Regions from separate parts of the Pantoea sp. XAF26B01_ASV70 genome, predicted to be linked through region 2. Evidence: predicted binding sites of a transcription regulator. Region 2 holds the regulator's gene; each other region holds the start of a gene.

Region 1 (3,278 bases), 510 kb from region 2:
TAGTCGGCTTCAGCAGGTTGTTGTTGGGATCGGTGAGCGCGGTCGGAGTAATCGCCTGGCTCCAGCTGACGTAAGGCGAGATACCGTTGTCGAAGGCATAGAGCAGTGCTGCGCGGCCGCTGATGTGATCATCCTGACGGCGGTCGCTGCCGCTGTTATTGGCGACAATGCGGTCATAACGACCGGAGAGATCCAGATGCCAGCGATCCAGCTTCATCTCATCCTGCAGATAGAGGCCGGTCTGATAGTAGCGACGGGTTTTATCGGCCCAGGTGTAATCAGGCATGTCGCCAACCTGTTCACCAGTCCGTGCATTAAGCTGGTTGGCCGAGCCGCCAGCGGCAGTGATCTCATTTTTATAACGATGATACTCAGCACCCAGGGTGACGCGGTGCTCCAGCTCGCCGGTATCGAACTCCGCCTGTAAGCGGTTATCGGTGGACCAGGCCGAGAGCGACGAGCGCTCGCCAGAGTAATATCGGTTCAGCAGATCGGGATTCACGCTGTCCCAGCCAATCTGATAGACCTGATCGAGATCGACATTCGAGTGGCTGTAGCTGCCGGTCGAGGAGAATGACCAGACGTCGTTAAAGCGATGGGCGAAATCGAAGCTGTAGATCTGCTCGCGACGCTTGAACTGATCGAGATCGCTGTTGCCCTCATAAAAGCCGTTGCTCAGCTTGTAGCCGTTGTGTTCGGTGAGGCTGCCGTCACCCGGTACCGAACCGTGATAGCCGCCCGACGGATCCTTCTGCAGATAGGCTTTCAGGATCAGATGCGTATCTTCATCCGGCTGCCACATCAGCTGCGGCATCAGCGCATATTTCTCTTCGCGGGTGTGATCGTACTGGGTATCGCTGTTGCGGGTCACGCCGGTCAGGCGAAACGCCCACTGATCGTTGATGGCATTGGTGTAGTCAAACATCGTGCCGGTGGTGGCGTTGCTGCCCGCCTGCAACTGGATGTGACCCTCTTCGCTGAACTGAGGACGCTTGGTCACCATGTTCACCAGTCCGCCCGGCACCGTCTGACCATAGAGCGCAGAAGAGGGGCCTTTGATCACGTCGATGCGCTCAAGGAAGGCGTTATCCACCTGCAGGCCGTTGAAACTGCCGCCGTCGCTCATCAGCCGCATGCCGTCGAGGAAGGTGTTATCGACATCGCCGCCATGGAAGCCACGCAGGGCAATGGTGTCGTAACGGGTCGCGGCGCCGCCGAAGTTGGTGAAGACGCCAGAACTATAGCCCAGCGCCTGATTCAGGGTCAGCGCGCCCTGATCCTGCATCTGCTGACGGGTGACCACGGAAATCGATTGCGGCGTGGTGATGAGCGGACGATCGCTTTTGGTTGCGCCCTGGCTGGTCGTCGCCAGATAGCCCTGGGTCGGCGAGGTCGAATCTTCCTGCGGTTGCGCGGTTACCACCATATCGGCAGCATAACTCAGAGCAGGCGCGGTCAGCGCCAGGGTGCATAGGGGAACATAACCTTTCAGCGACAATGACAGTTTCATCAAAATTCCTTTCTTGGCAAAGGTTCAGGCAGGTGAATAAAAGCTTTGATAGGCAATCTCATTATCATAATGAGAATTATTACCTTTTGTAAATTGGCTGCAATTTTGCCTGTTGATGAAAGAAGGTCAAGTAAAATTCGCGGAAATGAAGTGGGGATACCCCGGCAAGGCCAGAGGTATCCAGAGTGGATTAAGGTTGTGAGGCAGACGCCTGCGGAATATCGTGGGCGCTGTTACAGGTTTTATCTTTCGGGCAGTACTTATCCAGCAGTTTCAGCGTGACGCCGTTGGTCCAGCCGAAGCCATCCTGCAGCGGATATTCACCGCCACCGCCGCCGCCGAGATTTTTGCCATCAACGACATATTTCTCCACCAGCTTATGCTCACGGTCATAGGTGTTCTGAACGTTTTGCAGGAAGCGTAATCCCACCTCTTTCGCCAGTTTTGGCTGGTTGTAATGCTCCAGACCTTCCACAGCAACCCACTGCAGCGGTGCCCAGCCATTGGGTGCATCCCACTGCTGACCGTTGTTCACGGTGGTGGTCACCAGACCACCAGGTTTCAGCAGCTGTTTTTCCACTGCGCTGGCGGTGCTTTCAGCCTGCTTATCGCTGGCGACCTGCAGATAGAGCGGGAACAGCGCGGCAGCAGTCAGCTGAGGATGGACCTGCTTTTTCTGCCAGTCATAATCGGCGTACCAGTTCTGTTTGCTGTCCCACAGATAACGGTTGATTGCCGCCTGGCGCTTCTCCGCGCGATCGGCAAACTGCTTCGCCAGATCGCTCTGCTTGTTCATCTGATAGCCTTTCGACAGGGTCTGCTCCAGATGGAACAGCAGGCTGTTGAGGTCAACCGGGGCCAGCTGCGTGGTACGAATTGTCGACAGGTTATGCGCATCGGTAAACCAGCGCGAACTGAAATCCCAGCCCGACGCCGCACCGGAACGCAGCTCACGGTAGAGTTCGGCTTTATTGCGCTGCGGCGCTTTCTGCGCGGTGGCAATGTCATCCATCCAGGATTCTGTACGTGGCACGTCGCGCGCATCCCAGTAGCGGTTGAGCAGGCTGCCGTCCGCCAGCTTAATCACGCGCTTGCTGGCTGCGCCCGCCGCGACTTTATCGCTGTCTGCCATCCAGTAGTCATACTCTTTCTGCAGCTGCGGCAGATAACGGGTATAGGCTTTGCCGTTATCGTGCGTCGCCAGCAGATCGACCATCAGGCTGAAGAACGGCGGCTGTGACCGGCTCAGATAGTAGCTGCGGTTGCCGTTGGGAATGTGGCCATAGCGGTCGAGCAGCGAGGCGAAGTTATCCACCATATCCTGCACTTTATCCCAGTGCCCGCTCTCGGCCAGCCCCAGCATGGTGAAGTAGCTGTCCCAGTAATAGACTTCGCGGAAGCGCCCGCCTGGCACCACATAGGGTTTGGGCAACGGCAGCAGCGAGTCATACTGACCGGCGCTGCTGGTGGTGCGCGTCAGCACCGGCCACAGGCCATCAATGTGGTCACGCAGGTTTTGTCCGGCTGGCGGCACATATTTGTCACCGGCCGCGGGCAGGGTAAAGTTGGCATCCACAAAACGCTTAAGATCGAAATTGCGCTGTTTCTTCTGCATCTGCCAGTCGGCAAGAATTGAGGCGGGATCGAATTTCGGCACCGCATCCGCAAAGGTCTTTTGATCGGGATAGAACTTCGCCTGTTGCACGGCATTAAACAGCGGTCCTAAACGAACGTCAGGCGGCTGCGGCTGATTATTCAGCATGCGAAT
Region 2 (3,278 bases):
CTGGCAGCCGGTTCCCGCCTGGAATCACCCGGCGCTGTTTATTCGCGGCGGCGACTCCAGCTACCTGGATAACAGCTATCGCGATGCGTTGCTGCAGCAGTTCCCGGCCGCTCAGGCGCATGTGATCGGTGGCGCAGGACACTGGGTTCATGCAGAGAAACCCGATGCCGTTTTGCGCAGTGTCCGTCGCTTTTTTGCGCTTTAAAAGCAAATAGATGGCGGCAAAGGTTTAGGATTGGCGTCCGGCGTAAGCGTGAAGTATGATGGCGCGCTAAAATTTTGCCGCGGGTCAGTTTTGCTGCGGCAATGGCCAATAATTTATAATCTGCGCGGTGAGTGTCTGGCGCCCGCCCCCATTCAGTTTTACTAAGCCATGGCAAAAGAACAGACTGACCGCACGACGCTCGATCTCTTTGCTGATGAGCGCCGCCCCGGTCGACCCAAAACCAGTCCGCTTTCGCGTGATGAACAGCTGCGCATTAACAAGCGCAATCAACTGAAACGTGACAAAGGACGCGGGCTTCGTCGTGTCGAACTGAAAATGAACAGTGACGCCGTCGATGCACTCAATACGCTGGCAGAACAGCGCAATCTCAGCCGTAGCGAACTGATTGAACAGATGCTACTGGCACAGCTCAAACTGGATTAATGCGGGCAAATCGCACGCAGAGGCAAATGTCGGGGCTTTAACCGTTCACCGGTTTTCTCTCGTCTGCTATTATTCGCTGAAATGTGCTGCGGCACACATCTCATCATCAGGATTTAAGAGGTTATTTTACTCATGGCACTCGTAGGCATCTTCTTCGGCAGCGATACCGGCAATACCGAAAACATTGCAAAAATGATCCAGAAACAGCTGGGTACAGATGTTGCAGAAGTCCATGACATCGCAAAAAGCACAAAAGAAGATCTGGAAGCGTTTGATATCCTGCTGCTGGGTATTCCGACCTGGTACTACGGCGAAGCGCAGTGCGACTGGGATGACTTTTTCCCGACGCTGGAAGAGATCGATTTTAACGGCAAGCTGGTTGCGCTGTTTGGCTGTGGCGACCAGGAAGATTACGCAGAGTATTTCTGTGATGCCATGGGCACGATTCGCGACATTATCGAACCGCACGGTGCCGTGATTGTCGGACACTGGCCAACTGAAGGCTATCACTTCGAAGCCTCGAAAGGCCTGGCCGATGATACCCACTTCCTGGGCCTGGCCATTGACGAAGATCGCCAGCCTGAGCTGACCAGCCAGCGTGTGGAGCAGTGGGTTAAGCAGATTTTTGATGAACTGCAGCTGAAAGAGATCATCGAAGCCTGATCCTGCCCGACTCAATGTGAGCGCCAGCTCACATTGAGGCAATGAAAATGCCTATAGAAATAATAGCCACATTTTTTTAACTTTCTCCGTTTAATCTGTAGAATACCCGCATCGATCTTCCGCTTATTTTCTCAGGCGGCAAGACTAAGTGATGTGCTAACAGACCTCTGTCAGAATCTTCCCCGGCCCGGTGACGAATCCCCAATAGCCCATGATGATTCAGACACGCCCTCTGGTTTTCATTTCATCGCTTCAGTTCTATAATGAGACGCAAATGAGAATGAGCACAGATCGACATTCAAGGCGATAAGCCACAAAAGTGAATATTAGTAACAGGACAAAATCCGCATGACTGACAACAACACCGCATTAAAGAAGGCTGGCCTGAAAGTAACGCTGCCCAGACTGAAAATTCTGGAAGTGCTTCAGGAACCTGAGTGCCATCACGTCAGTGCGGAAGATTTGTATAAACGCCTGATCGACATTGGCGAAGAGATTGGCCTGGCGACCGTTTACCGTGTTCTGAACCAGTTTGATGATGCCGGTATTGTGACTCGTCACAACTTTGAAGGCGGCAAGTCTGTCTTCGAACTGACGCAGCAGCATCACCACGATCACCTGATCTGCCTGGATTGCGGCAAGGTTATCGAGTTCAGCGACGAATCGATTGAAACGCGTCAGCGTGAAATCGCGACCCGCCATGGCATCAAGCTGACCAACCACAGCCTCTATCTCTATGGACACTGTACGCTGGGCGATTGCCGTGAAGACGAAACGCTGCACGACCAGTAACGCTGGCGCGGCCTGAAATAAAAAAACCGGTGAATTCACCGGTTTTTTTTCGTCTGTTTTCTGCCCTCACCTCAGGCGACCAGCGTCTCCTGCAGATAGCGCCAGCGTGGAATGGAGCTGCTGCAATCCAGAATGGCCAGCGAAATGCGGCTCTGGTTATTGCCGTTCATCATCTGCATTTCGCGATACTGTACGACGATCTCTTTTTCATGATGAGAGAGAATGACATGTTCACAGGTGGCAATGCGCATCCCTTCCCGCTGCCCTTGTAACTGCTGGAAAAGATCCTCGACCTCGTTCAGATTGTACTCTTTGCCCTTTGGGGTCACCATGCGAAATTCAGGATGAAAATAGGACATCAGCAGCTGGAAACTGTCATCAGATCCGGCTGGCTGATTAAAAATACGTTCAATGAGCTGATGTAAAACGACGACACTGTGTTTGGCTTCCTGGGCGAGAACTGTCATTTTTTTTCCTTCTGTAACCCGCTTTGCAACCTCTGAGAGCGGATAGCCTACCTGAAAGCTGACAATTCACATCCTGAAATTGATTAATTTTTTTAAACTCAGATTACTCCCACAAGTCGGTATTGAACCGGTTGTGGTTAGTGCAGAATAAACGTCGGCGATGGTAAAAATCGGGGCAATAAAAAAGGGCGATAAATCGCCCTTTTGTCATTTTATGAGGTCAGCCCCAAAAAATTTATTCGCCCGTTTTGGTCCAGGTATCACGAAGACCGACGGTGCGGTTAAACACCAGTTGCGTCGGTTTCGAGTAAACGCTGTCGGCGCAGAAATAACCTTCACGTTCAAACTGAAACGGTGTTGTCGGTTCCACATCGCGCAGGCTGGGTTCAACAAAGCCGTTTTTGATGGTCAGTGACTCAGGATTAATGACCGCCAGGAAATCCTCTGCAGCAGCCGGGTTTGGCACACTGAACAGACGATCATACAGACGGAACTCAGCTGGCTGCGCGTGATCCGCAGAAACCCAGTGAATCACGCCTTTGACTTTGCGGCCATCGGCTGGATCTTTGCTCAGCGTATCAACATCGCTGGTGCAGTAGATGCAGGTAATGTTGCCCGCTTCATCTTTGGCGACCCGCTCAGCACGAATCACATAGGCGTTACGCAGGCGGACTTCTTTGCCCAGCACCAGACGCTTATATTGTTTG
Region 3 (3,278 bases), 1.9 Mb from region 2:
ACTCAGGCGCAGCCTGGCGATCGGTTGATTGTCGGCGGCCCACGCGGTTCGCTGGTGGTGCCGACCGATTACGCATTCCAGCTCTATGTCTGTGATGAAACCGGGCTGCCGGCTTTTGCGCGCCGTCAGCGTGACGCCCGGGCGCAGGCGCTGCATCTCTATGCCTTTACCGATGAAGCGACGGGCCGCGACTATTTATCTGATACGGCTGATGTGACGACAAACTGGCTCGGCAGCGGCCAGATGCAGAAAGCGCAGCTCAGCCAGCTGATTGCCCGGCTGGATCAGATCACTATCCCGACGGAAGATTACTTTGTCTGGCTGACCGGCGAAGGTGAGTTTGTTAAAGCGCTGTGTGACTACTTCACGGTGCAGCGCGGCCTCAACAGTGACTTCGTACGGGCGGTGGCCTACTGGCACCAGAAGTAAGCCGCTAAGGCAATTGAGTTTTGCCAGGCGGCGCACTACCATCAATCCCACTTTTTTCGCAGCAGGGCAGACCATGAAACAGCATCCGACTTCCACTTCATCTGAGGATCAGACTGCGCGCGCAGGCAGTTGCAGCGGACGGCGCAAGCGACGTGAAAAGATGCTGGAAGCGAGTGAGATTCGCCTGCTGATGCTCCATTTCCTGGCGCAGAATGCCGCTCACGGCTATGAGCTGATCAAGTCTGTCGAGGAGCTGTCAAAGGGAGAGTATTCGCCCAGTCCGGGGATCATTTATCCCAACCTGACGCTGCTGGAAGAGATGGAGGCGATTCAGGTGGTGGATGCGCAGGCAACGCGTAAAGCCTACCGCCTGACGGCATCGGGAGAAGCGCATCTGGCAGAGAACCGTGAAACGGTCAGCAGCCTGATTACACGTCTCTCTACGCTGGCGATTCTGGTCAATAACCGCAGCATTCCTGCTGTTGAGCAGGCGATTCATGGGCTGAAGGTCGCGCTGAACCGGCGGCTTGCGCAGGAAGATATCTCAGAAGCCGCGCTGCAGACGCTGATTAAAGCGCTGCACGACGCGGCAGAAAAAATCACCCTCAGCTAATCGCGGAGTTAGCTGACTTCAGTTTTGTGTTTGTCGATGTGGCCCAGCGTACGATCCGGGAAGCAGATGTCCCGTACACGCTGTTTCAGCGTGGTCGCATCCGGGAAGCCACCATCCCGCTTACGTTCCCACAGCAGATGCTCATCCAGCGTAATCTCAAAGATACCGCCGGTGCCCGGTTTCAGCGTCACCTCCGCCAGATCCTCAGCGAACGTATGCAGAAGTTCCTGTGCCATCCACGCTGACCGCATCAGCCAGTTGCATTGCATACAGTAGTGAATAACAACCACAGGTTTTTGCGCCATAACTCTATTCCTTTACGTGTTGATAAATGCCAATGCATTCGGGTTAACAATTTGTGCGCTGTGGTTTATATCTAAATGTAAATAAGATTGATAATGATTATCAGTTGCATTAAATTCCGGGCGATAATTACTACACCAGCATGATGTTCTGACTTTTCACGGCTTTTATGCGGAGCCGTTTTACTGTTGCCAGCAAGCAAGTGAGCGAATACTAACAATTAATCAGGTAATTCGCGCCTATGTCACCACGTTTTCGGAGATTGACGCAACCGCGTCTGACTCAACTGGCGTTGCTCGCCACCTTCATCAATACCACCTGCACTTATGCTGCGGGCAGTGAATCTGCCACGCTAACCCTTTCTGACCGCTATGGCAGCAGTGCCGAACCGGTAATGACGGTGACGGCACCGGAAATTAAAAAAACGGCAGGCAGTAAAACCTCGCTCTCTGCCAGCGATCTGCAACAGCGTGGTGCCACTGACTTTGGATCGATCATGCGCTATGAACCTTTGATCAGTGCTACCGGTACCCGTGGCGGTTCATCAGCCGGTAAGAGCGGTTTTGATCGGGCCGGTTATACCGGCTACAACATTCGTGGCCTCGAAAGCAACCGCGTCGGTCTGGATGTGGACGGTATTCCGTTGCCGCAGGCCACTGGCCGCAGCTATGTAGGACGCGCAGGTCTCGACAGCTTTGGCATTGGCCGCGATTACATCGATCCTTATATGTTTGGCCGTATTGAGATTGAGAAGGGCGCCACAGCAGTGGAACAGCCGAACACCTCGATTGGCGGCAACGTCTCGTTCCGTAATAAGTCTCCCGACGATTACCTGCATCCCGGAAAAGCGACCGCGTTCAGTTATCAGAGCGACTATGACTCATCCAGTCGCAGCTGGCATAACGGCATCACCGCCGCTGCCGGTGACGATGAGCTGCGCGGCATCTTTGTTTACAGCCGCCGTGACGGACAGCAGACCCGTAACAACAGCGATACGCTGGATGCGTATCCCGCTAACTGGCACTCCGACGCCTTTATGACCTCCGGCATCTGGCAGCCCAATGATGCTCACAAGCTCAGCGCGACGGTCGATTACTATCACAAAACCCACCACAGCCATTACGACAGCTGGAGCACTTCAGGCAATACAGTCTGGGGGACGGCACAGCAGCAGAGTGATACCCGCCGCTGGGGCATCAGCCTGGCGGATGAGTACACCCCTTACAATGACCTGATCGACAGCCTGACGACCCGCATTTACTGGCAGCAGACCCAGGCGCATGACAACACCCGGATGCCGTCGAGTGCCACCGCCAGGCAAACCGTCTATTCCGACTACAACAGCGACAGCTACGGTTTTGACACCCGCGCGCTCAAAAGCGTCGGGCGACATGAACTGAGTGCCGGGCTGAATGCGCGCCTGGTGGATACTGAGCGACCTTTCCGTCAGTCACCGCCAGCCAGTGCTTTTACTGCGATCATGCAGCCGCAGGCTAACAGTCGCAGCTACACCGTGGGTGGTTATCTGCAGGATACCATCAGCTTCGATGCTGACGGACATCGGGCGGCCATCGTGCCGGGCGCGCGCGTGGCCTATCAGAACACCCGACCGCGTGATGTGGCGACGCTGACCACGAACAGTAGCGTGCTCGACGCCAGCGAAGTTTCAGCGCTCTATGGATCGCCAAACAGCGACACCCAGATATTGCCGTCGATCGCCTTCCAGTACGATCTGACACCGAAGCTGATGACTTATCTGCAATATACCCGTGGCGCGCAGTTCCCCAACGATACCCAGCTTTATGGTTCATGGAACCTTGGCTCCAGCTATGCCGGCACCGCGCAGTATGCGCTGATTGGTAATGCAGATCTGAAAACCGAAACCAGCAACAACTACGAGTGGGGTGTAAAAGGAGAGGTGGCAAAAGGCGTC

What was found. The regulator Fur, encoded in region 2, represses iron uptake genes when iron is present. The targets are predictions, from matches to a motif close to ATAATAATGAGAACNACTATCAA.
Region 1: a site for Fur is predicted at 1,556-1,578, ahead of ACX8ZY_RS11910 (TonB-dependent siderophore receptor). Genes of this name have one in related genera too.
Region 3: a site for Fur is predicted at 1,435-1,457, ahead of ACX8ZY_RS03925 (TonB-dependent receptor domain-containing protein). Genes of this name have one in related genera too.

What each region holds. Positions count from the first base shown of each region.
Region 1 covers NZ_CM137251.1:2,548,522-2,551,799, reverse strand. The annotation lists gene ACX8ZY_RS11910 (TonB-dependent siderophore receptor) at 1-1,510, opposite strand, end outside; gene treA (alpha,alpha-trehalase TreA) at 1,701-3,278, opposite strand, start outside.
Region 2 covers NZ_CM137251.1:3,058,985-3,062,262, forward strand. The annotation lists gene ybfF (esterase) at 1-205, shown strand, start outside; gene ybfE (LexA regulated protein) at 374-649, shown strand; gene fldA (flavodoxin FldA) at 782-1,312, shown strand; gene fur (ferric iron uptake transcriptional regulator) at 1,661-2,104, shown strand; gene ACX8ZY_RS14420 (hypothetical protein) at 2,176-2,571, opposite strand; gene glnS (glutamine--tRNA ligase) at 2,807-3,278, opposite strand, start outside.
Region 3 covers NZ_CM137251.1:813,200-816,477, forward strand. The annotation lists gene ACX8ZY_RS03910 (siderophore-interacting protein) at 1-429, shown strand, start outside; gene ACX8ZY_RS03915 (PadR family transcriptional regulator) at 503-1,042, shown strand; gene ACX8ZY_RS03920 (Rdx family protein) at 1,051-1,347, opposite strand; gene ACX8ZY_RS03925 (TonB-dependent receptor domain-containing protein) at 1,587-3,278, shown strand, end outside.